One region of the Caballeronia sp. PC1 genome, then DNA from elsewhere that is predicted to be linked to it. Evidence: riboswitches for the same ligand, from Rfam matches in the RefSeq annotation. Region 1 holds a riboswitch; each other region holds the start of a gene.

Evidence for each region. Region 1 has a riboswitch for glycine ahead of LY284_RS07710 (D-amino acid dehydrogenase). Riboswitches for the same ligand answer to the same signal wherever they lie in the genome.
Region 2: it holds a riboswitch for glycine, as region 1 does, so the genes downstream of both, gcvT (glycine cleavage system aminomethyltransferase GcvT) here and LY284_RS07710 (D-amino acid dehydrogenase) in region 1, are expected to answer to the same signal.
Region 3: it holds a riboswitch for glycine, as region 1 does, so the genes downstream of both, LY284_RS21950 (D-amino acid dehydrogenase) here and LY284_RS07710 (D-amino acid dehydrogenase) in region 1, are expected to answer to the same signal.

What each region holds. Positions count from the first base shown of each region.
Region 1 is NZ_JAJUBH010000001.1:1,600,350-1,604,373, forward strand. Features, by position in the region: gene pcaH (protocatechuate 3,4-dioxygenase subunit beta) at 1-667, opposite strand, end outside; partial or broken gene LY284_RS07700 (3-oxoacid CoA-transferase subunit B) at 683-1,321, opposite strand; partial or broken gene LY284_RS07705 (CoA transferase subunit A) at 1,321-1,970, opposite strand; glycine riboswitch at 2,187-2,271, shown strand; partial or broken gene LY284_RS07710 (D-amino acid dehydrogenase) at 2,379-3,611, shown strand; gene LY284_RS07715 (heme-binding protein) at 3,737-4,024, shown strand, end outside.
Region 2 is NZ_JAJUBH010000001.1:2,840,874-2,844,897, reverse strand. Features, by position in the region: gene gcvP (aminomethyl-transferring glycine dehydrogenase) at 1-97, opposite strand, end outside; gene gcvH (glycine cleavage system protein GcvH) at 149-529, opposite strand; gene gcvT (glycine cleavage system aminomethyltransferase GcvT) at 592-1,716, opposite strand; glycine riboswitch at 1,832-1,961, opposite strand; glycine riboswitch at 1,973-2,077, opposite strand; gene LY284_RS13570 (oxidoreductase) at 2,158-3,204, opposite strand; gene LY284_RS13565 (UvrD-helicase domain-containing protein) at 3,347-4,024, shown strand, end outside.
Region 3 is NZ_JAJUBH010000002.1:1,288,085-1,292,108, forward strand. Features, by position in the region: gene pcaH (protocatechuate 3,4-dioxygenase subunit beta) at 1-535, opposite strand, end outside; gene LY284_RS21940 (3-oxoacid CoA-transferase subunit B) at 532-1,191, opposite strand; partial or broken gene LY284_RS21945 (CoA transferase subunit A) at 1,207-1,902, opposite strand; glycine riboswitch at 2,057-2,141, shown strand; gene LY284_RS21950 (D-amino acid dehydrogenase) at 2,249-3,481, shown strand; gene LY284_RS21955 (heme-binding protein) at 3,530-3,943, shown strand.

The sequences.
Region 1 (4,024 bases):
GCACGATGTCAAAACGGTATCCGAGCGCCCAGTTGGCGATGGTCGTGTCGATATCAAACCGGCAGATGAGGCGATTGCGATACGGCATCGGAACCGCATTCGCGATCGGATCGATCTCGATCAATGGATCGTCAGGAAAGTAGATTTGGGTGACGAGACGAGTGGCGAAGGCGGGGCCAAGCAACGACAGGTGAATATGAGCCGGGCGCCATGCATTGTGATGGTTACCCCAAGGGTAAGCTCCGGGCCGGATGGTCGTGAAGGAATACCAGCCCTGATCATCGGTAATCACCCGACCAGCTCCGGTGAAGTTCGGATCGAGCGGCGCGTCCCAATTATCGTTGCGATGGATATACCGCCCGGCCGCGTTCGCCTGCCAGATTTCGACGATGGTGTTTGGTACCGGACGACCACTGTCATCCAGCACCCTGCCAGAGATGCGGATGCGCTGGCCATGGGGAGCAGATCCATGTTGCGACGTTAGGTCTACCTCGGCTTGACCCATAAGAGCGCTCCAGCAACCGCTGGGGCCGCTCACCTCAGTCAAAGTCTGCGGAGCGTTGACCAAGGGGTGACGCGGACTACGCAATCCGGTCGAGCGATACTCTGGGTAGAGGAGTGGTGGCAAGCCCGCGTCGTCAGGCGCATATGCGATGTCCGTTGTCACAGGCAATTCTCCCGGAGCTTGCCCAGAAAGAGGGGCATTCGTCTTGGAAGCGATTTCCTCGACGCAGACGGATGGTGCCATGTCGAGCAGCGCAAGCACTCCGGCTTGCGGGTCTAACTCCATCACCCCGAGGTCCGTAATGATCAGATCAACCACCGACCTGCCGGTCAGGGGCAGAGTACATTTCTGGACGATCTTGGGCGCGCCATCCTTGGACGTATGATCCATGACGACCACCACCCGCTTGACGCCTGCAACCAGATCCATCGCTCCTCCGATCCCCTTCACCATCTTGCCCGGAATGGTCCAGTTGGCGAGGTCGCCATTCGACGCGACTTGCATGCCTCCCAGGATGGCCATGTCGATGTGCCCGCCCCTGATCATGGCGAAGCTGTCGGCAGACGAGAAAAAACTCGAAGTCGGCAGCGTGGTGACTGTCTCCTTGCCGGCATTGATCAAGTCTGCATCAGCTTCATCAGCGAACGGGTAAGGGCCCACTCCGAGCATGCCATTTTCGCTTTGCAGCGTGACGGTCACGTTTTCGGGGACATGGTTGGCAACCAGCGTAGGGATGCCGATTCCGAGATTTACGTAAAATCCGTCCTTGAGTTCTCGAGCAGCGCGCGCTGCCATCTGATCGCGCGACCAAGCCATCATGCAGGCTCCCGAGCGCGAATCGTCAGCTTTTCGATCTTCTTCTCGAGGCCCGTCGCTCGAACAATCCGATCGACGTAAATGCCGGGCGTATGCACTTCATCCGGGTCGATGGCGCCAGCTGGCACGATCTCCTCGACCTCGGCGACCGTCACCCGTCCGGCTGTCGCCATGATCGGGTTGAAATTCCGCGCTGTCTTTCGAAAAACCAGATTGCCTTCGGGATCAGACCGCCAAGCCTTGACTATCGAAAGATCAGCTTTCAGCCAGCGCTCTCGAATATATTCATCGCCGTCGAAAGTTTCGACAGGCTTGTCTTGCGCGACGACGGTTCCTACCCCGGTCCGGGTATAGAATGCCGCAATGCCGGCGCCGCCGGCGCGAATGCGCTCGGCTAACGTACCTTGCGGATTCAGCTCAAGTTCGATGTCACCATCCAGGAACTGCCGCTCAAAAGACGATTGTCGCCAATATACGATGCGATCATGCGACTGATCTGCCTGCTTTGCAGCAGCTGCCACAGACCAAAGCCTTCTGCGCCCGCGTTGTTCGAAATCACTGTAAGCCCTCGGGTACCGCTTCGATAAAGCTCCGCGATAAGGTTCTCCGGGTTTCCGCAAAGGCCAAAGCCACCCGACATGATCGACATTCCGTCGAACAGCAAACCCTCAAGCGCGCTTCGGACGCGCTGCCTCGAATTTTTGAAAGCATTATAAGCCTCGGAACTGTTCGGAATTTTCCTTCGAACCTTATCCTTCGCATCGGCATGGAGCTGCTGCTTTTGACGATATGTGAAGGACGTTTGCGGTTTCGTCATTCTCGGTCGTCCGAATTGACTTGAGCGCACATTTCCAGGCAGGCCAGACTTGCCATTGCGGGAGAGACCGTTCGCCGGCGCCGAAGGAGCAACCGCCCCGGAAACTCTCAGGCAAAAGGACCGCAGGGCATCAAGATATCTGGAGAGTGGCGCCCGCCTGGGTGCCCGCCGACGGGATAGCGATCTCAGGCACAGCGGACAGATGGGGCGCATCCACCACCTTTTGGGGAGCGGCTCCCAGTGGCACGTATTAGCATCATCGGCGCCGGCATTACCGGCGTAACAACCGCCTACAGCTTGGCTGTCCGCGGTCATGAAGTCACCGTCTACGATCGTCGCCGCTATCCGGCGATGGTCACCCTCATTTGCCAACGGTGGCCAGCTCTCCGCAAGCAATGCCGAAGTCTGGAACAGCTGGGCCACCATCGCAAAGGGTATGAGATGGCTCTTGAAAAATGACGCGCCGTTGTTGCTGAACCTCAAGCCCGGCCTTCACAAATACGGGTGGCTCGCCGAGTTTTGCGGCAATATCTTTCGGCACGAAAGAAACACGATCGCGACCGTTCGTCTCGCACTCGACGCGCGAAGGCATATGTTCACCATTGCGGAAGCAGAGGGCATCGATTTCGATCTGAAGCGATGCGGAATCCTTCATCTCTACCACAATGAACAGGAGTTTCGTGCTGCCGAAGTGGGCAACGCCCTCCTCCTCAAGGGCGGGCTCGAAAGGCACGCAGTGTCAGCTGGAGAAATGCGCGCGATCGAGCCGAGCCTGCAAGGCGCTCTTCACGCCGGATTCTTCACCCCGGGGGACGCCACGGGCGACATCCACAAGTTCACACGCGGGCTCGCAGATGCGTGTGCACGCCGAGGCGTGATTTTCAAGTTTGGAGCTGCTGTCCGGCGAGTGGAGATACAGAACCGGATTTGTACCATCAGCTTGACCGATGACGAGAGTGGTCGGCCGATCGCCTCTCAGACAGCTGATGCCATCGTTGTCTGCGCAGGGGTTGAAAGCCGAGAAATCGCCAGAAAGCTCGGCGAGAAAGTAAACATTTATCCGGTGAAGGGCTATTCCATCACTGTAAACTTGAGAGACGAGCAGAGCCGAACAGCTGCACCGAGTGTCAGCCTGCTCGACGACGCTGCGAAGATCGTCACAAGCCGCCTCGGTCCAGATCGATTCCGGGTGGCCGGCACCGCAGAGTTCAATGGGTTCAACCTAGATATTCGCGCTGACCGGATCCGCCCGTTGCTGCGCTGGTCGGAACGCCTGTTCCCCAAAATGGATACTGACAGCGTCACCCCATGGGCAGGCCTGCGCCCCATGACGCCCGATATGCTGCCTGTTGTCAGGCCGGGGGAGTGCGTGGCGTCTACTACAACACCGGCCACGGCCATCTTGGCTGGACGCTTTCCGCTGCAACTGCCGAGATGATCGCCATGCGCCTGGACAGCGACTTCGCCGCGTAGCTTCGATCCACATTATTCATCAGAAGGATTTCGAGAATGATCCTAAGCTTGAAGCAAGCCCAGAATATTGCACTTCGCACTCTCAAGGCCGGTGCCGAAAAGGACTGAAGCCGCTATGCGTAGCCGTGCTCGATCCGGGAGGTCATACAATAGTCCTGCACCGAGCGGACGGCGCGTCGCATCTTCGACCAGCAATTGCTATCGCGAAGGCGGCCGGCGCCTTGAATCTCGGCGTCTCTTCCCGCTCGATCGCGGCGATCGCGGCCGAACGACCGACATTTTTCAACTCGCTCGTAGGCATAGCGCCTCTCGGTATGGTGCCGGCCGCCGGAGGAGTGATCGTGGTTGACAGCGACGGCCAGACACTGGGTGCCGTCGGCGTTACCGGCGACACCTCGGACAATGACGAAGCT
Region 2 (4,024 bases), 1.2 Mb from region 1:
GGCCGATGTGCCGCTCGGCGAATGCGTCGTGGCATTCGAGCGCGGCGAGTGACAAGGGGGTGCGGTTCATCAGGCGATCCGGGTGTTCGAGCTTCATGTGAATTCCTGCTGACGACGAAGGCGCGGCGGCCTTCGTCCGTGAGATAGATTATTCGCCGATCGACTTGCCGTAGCCTTCGGCGTCGAGCAGCTTGTCGAGACCGGCGTCGCCCGACGGCTTGATCTTGAAGAGCCAGCTTTCGTACGGCGCGCCGTTGACCTGATCCGGCGCGGACGTGAGCGCATCGTTCGACGCGACCACTTCGCCCGAGACCGGTGCGTAGATATCGGAGGCGGCCTTCACCGATTCGATGACGGCGATCGCATCGCCCGCCGCGACGGTCTTGCCCGCGGCCGGCAGTTCGACGAACACGATGTCACCGAGCGCTTCCTGCGCGTGATCGGTGATGCCGACGGTCAGCGTGCCGTCGGCTTCGGTGCGGACCCATTCGTGCGATTCGGTGTATTTCAGATCGGCCGGGATGCTCATTGAATGCTCCTTGCGTGGTTCTTTCGTGAGTTTCTTGATAGGAGGGAACGGGCGCGACGGCGTTACGAAAGTTCGACCAGAACCTTGCCGTTGCGCACGAACGGAAGTTTTACCACGCGCGCGGGAAGCTGTTTGTCGCGGATGACGACCTGCACCGTGTCGCCCGCGGCAACACCCGTCGGCACGCGCGCGAACGCGATCGATTCCTGCATCGACGGCGAAAACGTGCCGCTCGTGATCTCGCCCTCGCCTTGTTGCGTCACGACTTTCTGATGCGCGCGCAGCACGCCGCCCGCCTTGCCGTTTTCCTTGATGAGCACGAGCCCGACGAAGCCCGCCTTCGAGCCGTTCGCCTCCAGCGCGCTGCGGCCGACGAAATCGCGTTCCGTTTTCAGATCGACGGTCCACGCGAGGCCGGCGTCGAGCGGCGATACGTCGTCGTCCATGTCCTGCCCGTAGAGATTCATGCCCGCTTCGAGACGCAGCGTGTCGCGCGCGCCGAGGCCGGCGGGCTTCACGCCTGCATCGGCGAGCGCGTTCCACAGGGCTTCGACATGCGTCGCCGGGACGACGATCTCGAAACCGTCTTCGCCGGTGTAACCGGTGCGCGCGAGCATCAGTTCGCCGAATGTCGCGGACTGAACCGTGACGGCGTTGAACGGCTTGATGTCCTGCGTTTGCGCGCGCGCGTCGGGCAGCACTTGCCAGGTTTTTTCGCGCGCGTTCGGGCCCTGCACGGCGATGATCGCGAGATCGCGGCGCGGCGTGATGGAAAGATTGAACTCGCCCTCGGCATTCAACTGACCGAACCAGGCGATGTCCTTCTCCGCCGTGCCCGCATTCACGACGACGCGGAAACTCGTTTCGGAGAAGTAGTAGACGATCAGATCGTCGATGACGCCGCCGTTGCCGTTGAGCAGGCACGAATAGAGGGCGCGGCCGGGCGTCGTGAGCTTATCGACGTTATTGGCGATTGCGTACCTGAAGAATTCGCGGACGGCCTCGCCTTCGAAATCGACGACGCGCATGTGAGACACGTCGAACATGCCGGCGTCGGTGCGCACCGCGCGATGCTCGTCGATCTGCGAACCGTAGTTGACGGGCATGTCCCAGCCGCCGAAATCGACCATGCGCGCGTTGAGCGCGAGGTGGGCGGCGTGCAGGGGCGTCTGTTGAAGTGAAGTCATCGGGGCCTCGGTTCGCGAAACAAAAAAGGCCACGCAGCGCAGTATTCGCTTATCGGATGCGCCTTCGTGCTGCCGGAAGCAGCGCGCAAGGCTCATGCCGCGAGCGGTTGCGATGCGTGACCCCTCTGTCCTCGGTACCTGAGAGATTGCGCGAACCGTGCACGGTCGTGCTGCGATTCATCGCGCGCCCCTTCGGTGGGCAACTGGCTTCGATGAAGCCGCTGCCGCTCTCCAGAGTGCGAGAAAACTTCGTTCCTCGACGCCGTCGGTCCTTTTGCCTGAGAGTTTGCGGGTATGCCCCTTCGGCGGCGCGGCCTTTTTCGTTGCGACGACAGGCCACGCGCTCTCCCGACGCGTGCGGCAGAATTTACGCGACCGATTTCGGGTTGTCAAACGGATTCGGGGGCATCCGATGGACGGCGCGCACCCGCCGGCAGGGATTCAGCCGAGCCGCTCGAACACCACCCGTCTCCCCTCCCGATCACTCTCAATCGCCAGCTCAATAATCGTCATCGTATCCACCGCGTCCTGCGGCGACACCGGGAACGGCTTGCCCTCCTGAATCGACGCCGCCAGCGCGCGATAAAACTCCACATACGCGCCGTCTTTCGTCGCGAATTCGTGGCGCAGATCGAGATCGCCATCGACTTCGCGCAGCAAGCCCGGCGGATTCTTCGCGAATTCAGGATTGCCCGGCCGCATGCCCGCGCGCAACTGGTCTTCCTGCGTATCCAGCCCGTTTTTCACGTAACTGCCGCGCGTGCCGTGGATCGCGAAACGCGGCGGCTCCAGCGCCGCGAGCGCGCTCGCGTGCAGGATCACTTCCTTGTCGCCGTAGCCGAGCACGAGATGCACGTAATCCGGCGCGTGCGCGTGATCGCGATGCGCCTTCACAAACGCCGTGACCGTCTGCGGCGCGCCGAACAGCGTCAGCGCCTGATCGATCAGATGCGGCCCCAGATCGAACAGCAAGCCACCGCCGCGCTCCGCCTCCTCGCGCCAGCGCTGCGGCACCTTCGGGCGAAACCGGTCGAAATGCGATTCGTAATGGGTGACGCGCCCGAGCCGCCCGCTCTCGATCAGCGCGCGCACCGTCATGAAATCGCCGTCCCAGCGGCGATTGTGGAACGGCGCGAACAGCAAGCCCCGTTGCTGCGCGAGATCGGCGAGCGTGCGGGCGTCGCGCGCGGACAGCGTCACGGGTTTATCGACGACGACATGCTTGCCCGCCGACAACGCACGATGCGCGAGATCGAAGTGCGTGTCGTTCGGCGTCGCGATGACCACGGCCTCGATTTCGTCGATGCCGACGAGCGCGTCGAAATCCGCCACGATGCGTGCGTTCGGATAGTCCGCCTGCGCGCGCTCGGCCTGGCTCGTCGCGATGGCCGCGACTTCGGCCCGGCCGCAGTGCTCGATGACGGGCGCGTGAAACGTCGCGCCGGCGAGGCCATAGCCCATTACGCCAACTTTAAGTGGTGTGCTCATGCGGGCAGCGTCCTGTCGTGAATTCGATCGGATATTGTGGCACGAACGAGGGCCGGAACCGCGCCGGTTCTATCGTGTTAACATCGCGCTCTCCTCCATGCGCCGGCCTCGCCGCGCGCGCCAAATTTCCAAGCTCAACACGATGTCCGCAGGTCTGAACGCCGCGCAAAGCGAAGCCGTGCGCTATCTCGATGGTCCCTGTCTCGTGCTCGCCGGCGCGGGCAGCGGCAAGACGCGCGTGATCACGCAGAAGATCGCGCATCTGATCGAAGGGCGCGGCTTCGAGCCGAAGCACATCGCCGCGCTCACCTTCACGAACAAGGCCGCGCTCGAAATGCGCGAGCGCACCGGCAAGCTCCTCGAAGGCAAGACGCTCACGACGCCCGGCAAGGAAGGCCGCAAGATTCCGGTCAATCAGTTGACGATCTGCACGTTCCACTCGCTCGGCGTGCAGATCATGCGGCAGGAAGCGGAGCACGTCGGACTGAAGCCGCAGTTCTCCATCATGGATTCGGACGACTGCTTCGGCATGGTCCAGGAGCAGCTCGGCACGACCGACAAGGGTCTGATCCGCAAGATCCAGTCGATCATTTCGCTGTGGAAGAACGCGATGGTCTCGCCCGATCAGGCGTCCGTGCTCGCCGCGAATGAGGACGAGCATCAGGCGGCGATCGTGTATCGCAGCTATGCCGCGACGCTGCACGCGTATCAGGCGCTCGATTTCGACGATCTGATCCTGCGCCCCGCGCAGCTTTTCGCGGAGAACGAGCAGGTGCGCGACAAGTGGCAGAACCGCTTGCGTTATCTGCTCATCGACGAG
Region 3 (4,024 bases), on a different contig from region 1:
CAGGAAAGTAGATTTGGGTGACGAGACGAGTGGCGAAGGCGGGGCCAAGCAACGACAGGTGAATATGAGCCGGGCGCCATGCATTGTGATGGTTACCCCAAGGGTAAGCTCCGGGCCGGATGGTCGTGAAGGAATACCAGCCCTGATCATCGGTAATCACCCGACCAGCTCCGGTGAAGTTCGGATCGAGCGGCGCGTCCCAATTATCGTTGCGATGGATATACCGCCCGGCCGCGTTCGCCTGCCAGATTTCGACGATGGTGTTTGGTACCGGACGACCACTGTCATCCAGCACCCTGCCAGAGATGCGGATGCGCTGGCCATGGGGAGCAGATCCATGTTGCGACGTTAGGTCTACCTCGGCTTGACCCATAAGAGCGCTCCAGCAACCGCTGGGGCCGCTCACCTCAGTCAAAGTCTGCGGAGCGTTGACCAAGGGGTGACGCGGACTACGCAATCCGGTCGAGCGATACTCTGGGTAGAGGAGTGGTGGCAAGCCCGCGTCGTCAGGCGCATATGCGATGTCCGTTGTCACAGGCAATTCTCCCGGAGCTTGCCCAGAAAGAGAGGGGCATTCGTCTTGGAAGCGATTTCCTCGACGCAGACGGATGGTGCCATGTCGAGCAGCGCAAGCACTCCGGCTTGCGGGTCTAACTCCATCACCCCGAGGTCCGTAATGATCAGATCAACCACCGACCTGCCGGTCAGGGGCAGAGTACATTTCTGGACGATCTTGGGCGCGCCATCCTTGGACGTATGATCCATGACGACCACCACCCGCTTGACGCCTGCAACCAGATCCATCGCTCCTCCGATCCCCTTCACCATCTTGCCCGGAATGGTCCAGTTGGCGAGGTCGCCATTCGACGCGACTTGCATGCCTCCCAGGATGGCCATGTCGATGTGCCCGCCCCTGATCATGGCGAAGCTGTCGGCAGACGAGAAAAAACTCGAAGTCGGCAGCGTGGTGACTGTCTCCTTGCCGGCATTGATCAAGTCTGCATCAGCTTCATCAGCGAACGGGTAAGGGCCCACTCCGAGCATGCCATTTTCGCTTTGCAGCGTGACGGTCACGTTTTCGGGGACATGGTTGGCAACCAGCGTAGGGATGCCGATTCCGAGATTTACGTAAAATCCGTCCTTGAGTTCTCGAGCAGCGCGCGCTGCCATCTGATCGCGCGACCAAGCCATCATGCAGGCTCCGAGAGCGCGAATCGTCAGCTTTTCGATCTTCTTCTCGAGGCCCGTCGCTCGAACAATCCGATCGACGTAAATGCCGGGCGTATGCACTTCATCCGGGTCGATGGCGCCAGCTGGCACGATCTCCTCGACCTCGGCGACCGTCACCCGTCCGGCTGTCGCCATGATCGGGTTGAAATTCCGCGCTGTCTTTCGAAAAACCAGATTGCCTTCGGGATCAGACCGCCAAGCCTTGACTATCGAAAGATCAGCTTTCAGCCAGCGCTCTCGAATATATTCATCGCCGTCGAAAGTTTCGACAGGCTTGTCTTGCGCGACGACGGTTCCTACCCCGGTCCGGGTATAGAATGCCGCAATGCCGGCGCCGCCGGCGCGAATGCGCTCGGCTAACGTACCTTGCGGATTCAGCTCAAGTTCGATGTCACCATCCAGGAACTGCCGCTCAAAAAGACGATTGTCGCCAATATACGATGCGATCATGCGACTGATCTGCCTGCTTTGCAGCAGCTGCCACAGACCAAAGCCTTCTGCGCCCGCGTTGTTCGAAATCACTGTAAGCCCTCGGGTACCGCTTCGATAAAGCTCCGCGATAAGGTTCTCCGGGTTTCCGCAAAGGCCAAAGCCACCCGACATGATCGACATTCCGTCGAACAGCAAACCCTCAAGCGCTTCGGACGCGCTGCCTCGAATTTTTGAAAGCATTATAAGCCTCGGAACTGTTCGGAATTTTCCTTCGAACCTTATCCTTCGCATCGGCATGGAGCTGCTGCTTTTGACGATATGTGAAGGACGTTTGCGGTTTCGTCATTCTCGGTCGTCCGAATTGACTTGAGCGCACATTTCCAGGCAGGCCAGACTTGCCATTGCGGGAGAGACCGTTCGCCGGCGCCGAAGGAGCAACCGCCCCGGAAACTCTCAGGCAAAAGGACCGCAGGGCATCAAGATATCTGGAGAGTGGCGCCCGCCTGGGTGCCCGCCGACGGGATAGCGATCTCAGGCACAGCGGACAGATGGGGCGCATCCACCACCTTTTGGGGAGCGGCTCCCAGTGGCACGTATTAGCATCATCGGCGCCGGCATTACCGGCGTAACAACCGCCTACAGCTTGGCTGTCCGCGGTCATGAAGTCACCGTCTACGATCGTCGCCGCTATCCGGCGATGGTCACCTCATTTGCCAACGGTGGCCAGCTCTCCGCAAGCAATGCCGAAGTCTGGAACAGCTGGGCCACCATCGCAAAGGGTATGAGATGGCTCTTGAAAAATGACGCGCCGTTGTTGCTGAACCTCAAGCCCGGCCTTCACAAATACGGGTGGCTCGCCGAGTTTTGCGGCAATATCTTTCGGCACGAAAGAAACACGATCGCGACCGTTCGTCTCGCACTCGACGCGCGAAGGCATATGTTCACCATTGCGGAAGCAGAGGGCATCGATTTCGATCTGAAGCGATGCGGAATCCTTCATCTCTACCACAATGAACAGGAGTTTCGTGCTGCCGAAGTGGGCAACGCCCTCCTCCTCAAGGGCGGGCTCGAAAGGCACGCAGTGTCAGCTGGAGAAATGCGCGCGATCGAGCCGAGCCTGCAAGGCGCTCTTCACGCCGGATTCTTCACCCCGGGGGACGCCACGGGCGACATCCACAAGTTCACACGCGGGCTCGCAGATGCGTGTGCACGCCGAGGCGTGATTTTCAAGTTTGGAGCTGCTGTCCGGCGAGTGGAGATACAGAACCGGATTTGTACCATCAGCTTGACCGATGACGAGAGTGGTCGGCCGATCGCCTCTCAGACAGCTGATGCCATCGTTGTCTGCGCAGGGGTTGAAAGCCGAGAAATCGCCAGAAAGCTCGGCGAGAAAGTAAACATTTATCCGGTGAAGGGCTATTCCATCACTGTAAACTTGAGAGACGAGCAGAGCCGAACAGCTGCACCGAGTGTCAGCCTGCTCGACGACGCTGCGAAGATCGTCACAAGCCGCCTCGGTCCAGATCGATTCCGGGTGGCCGGCACCGCAGAGTTCAATGGGTTCAACCTAGATATTCGCGCTGACCGGATCCGCCCGTTGCTGCGCTGGTCGGAACGCCTGTTCCCCAAAATGGATACTGACAGCGTCACCCCATGGGCAGGCCTGCGCCCCATGACGCCCGATATGCTGCCTGTTGTCAGGCCGGGGAGAGTGCGTGGCGTCTACTACAACACCGGCCACGGCCATCTTGGCTGGACGCTTTCCGCTGCAACTGCCGAGATGATCGCCATGCGCCTGGACAGCGACTTCGCCGCGTAGCTTCGATCCACATTATTCATCAGAAGGATTTCGAGAATGATCCTAAGCTTGAAGCAAGCCCAGAATATTGCACTTCGCACTCTCAAGGCCGGTGCCGAAAAAGGACTGAAGCCGCTATGCGTAGCCGTGCTCGATCCGGGAGGTCATACAATAGTCCTGCACCGAGCGGACGGCGCGTCGCATCTTCGACCAGCAATTGCTATCGCGAAGGCGGCCGGCGCCTTGAATCTCGGCGTCTCTTCCCGCTCGATCGCGGCGATCGCGGCCGAACGACCGACATTTTTCAACTCGCTCGTAGGCATAGCGCCTCTCGGTATGGTGCCGGCCGCCGGAGGAGTGATCGTGGTTGACAGCGACGGCCAGACACTGGGTGCCGTCGGCGTTACCGGCGACACCTCGGACAATGACGAAGCTTGTGCACTTGCGGGCATCGAAGAGGCAAATCTGTTCGCGAAGGACTGATCATTGCCCGCGCAACGCGGCAAAGGTATTTCACATAAGTGCAATGATTGAAGAGAGATTGGCAAAAGCAGCGAGGAGGAC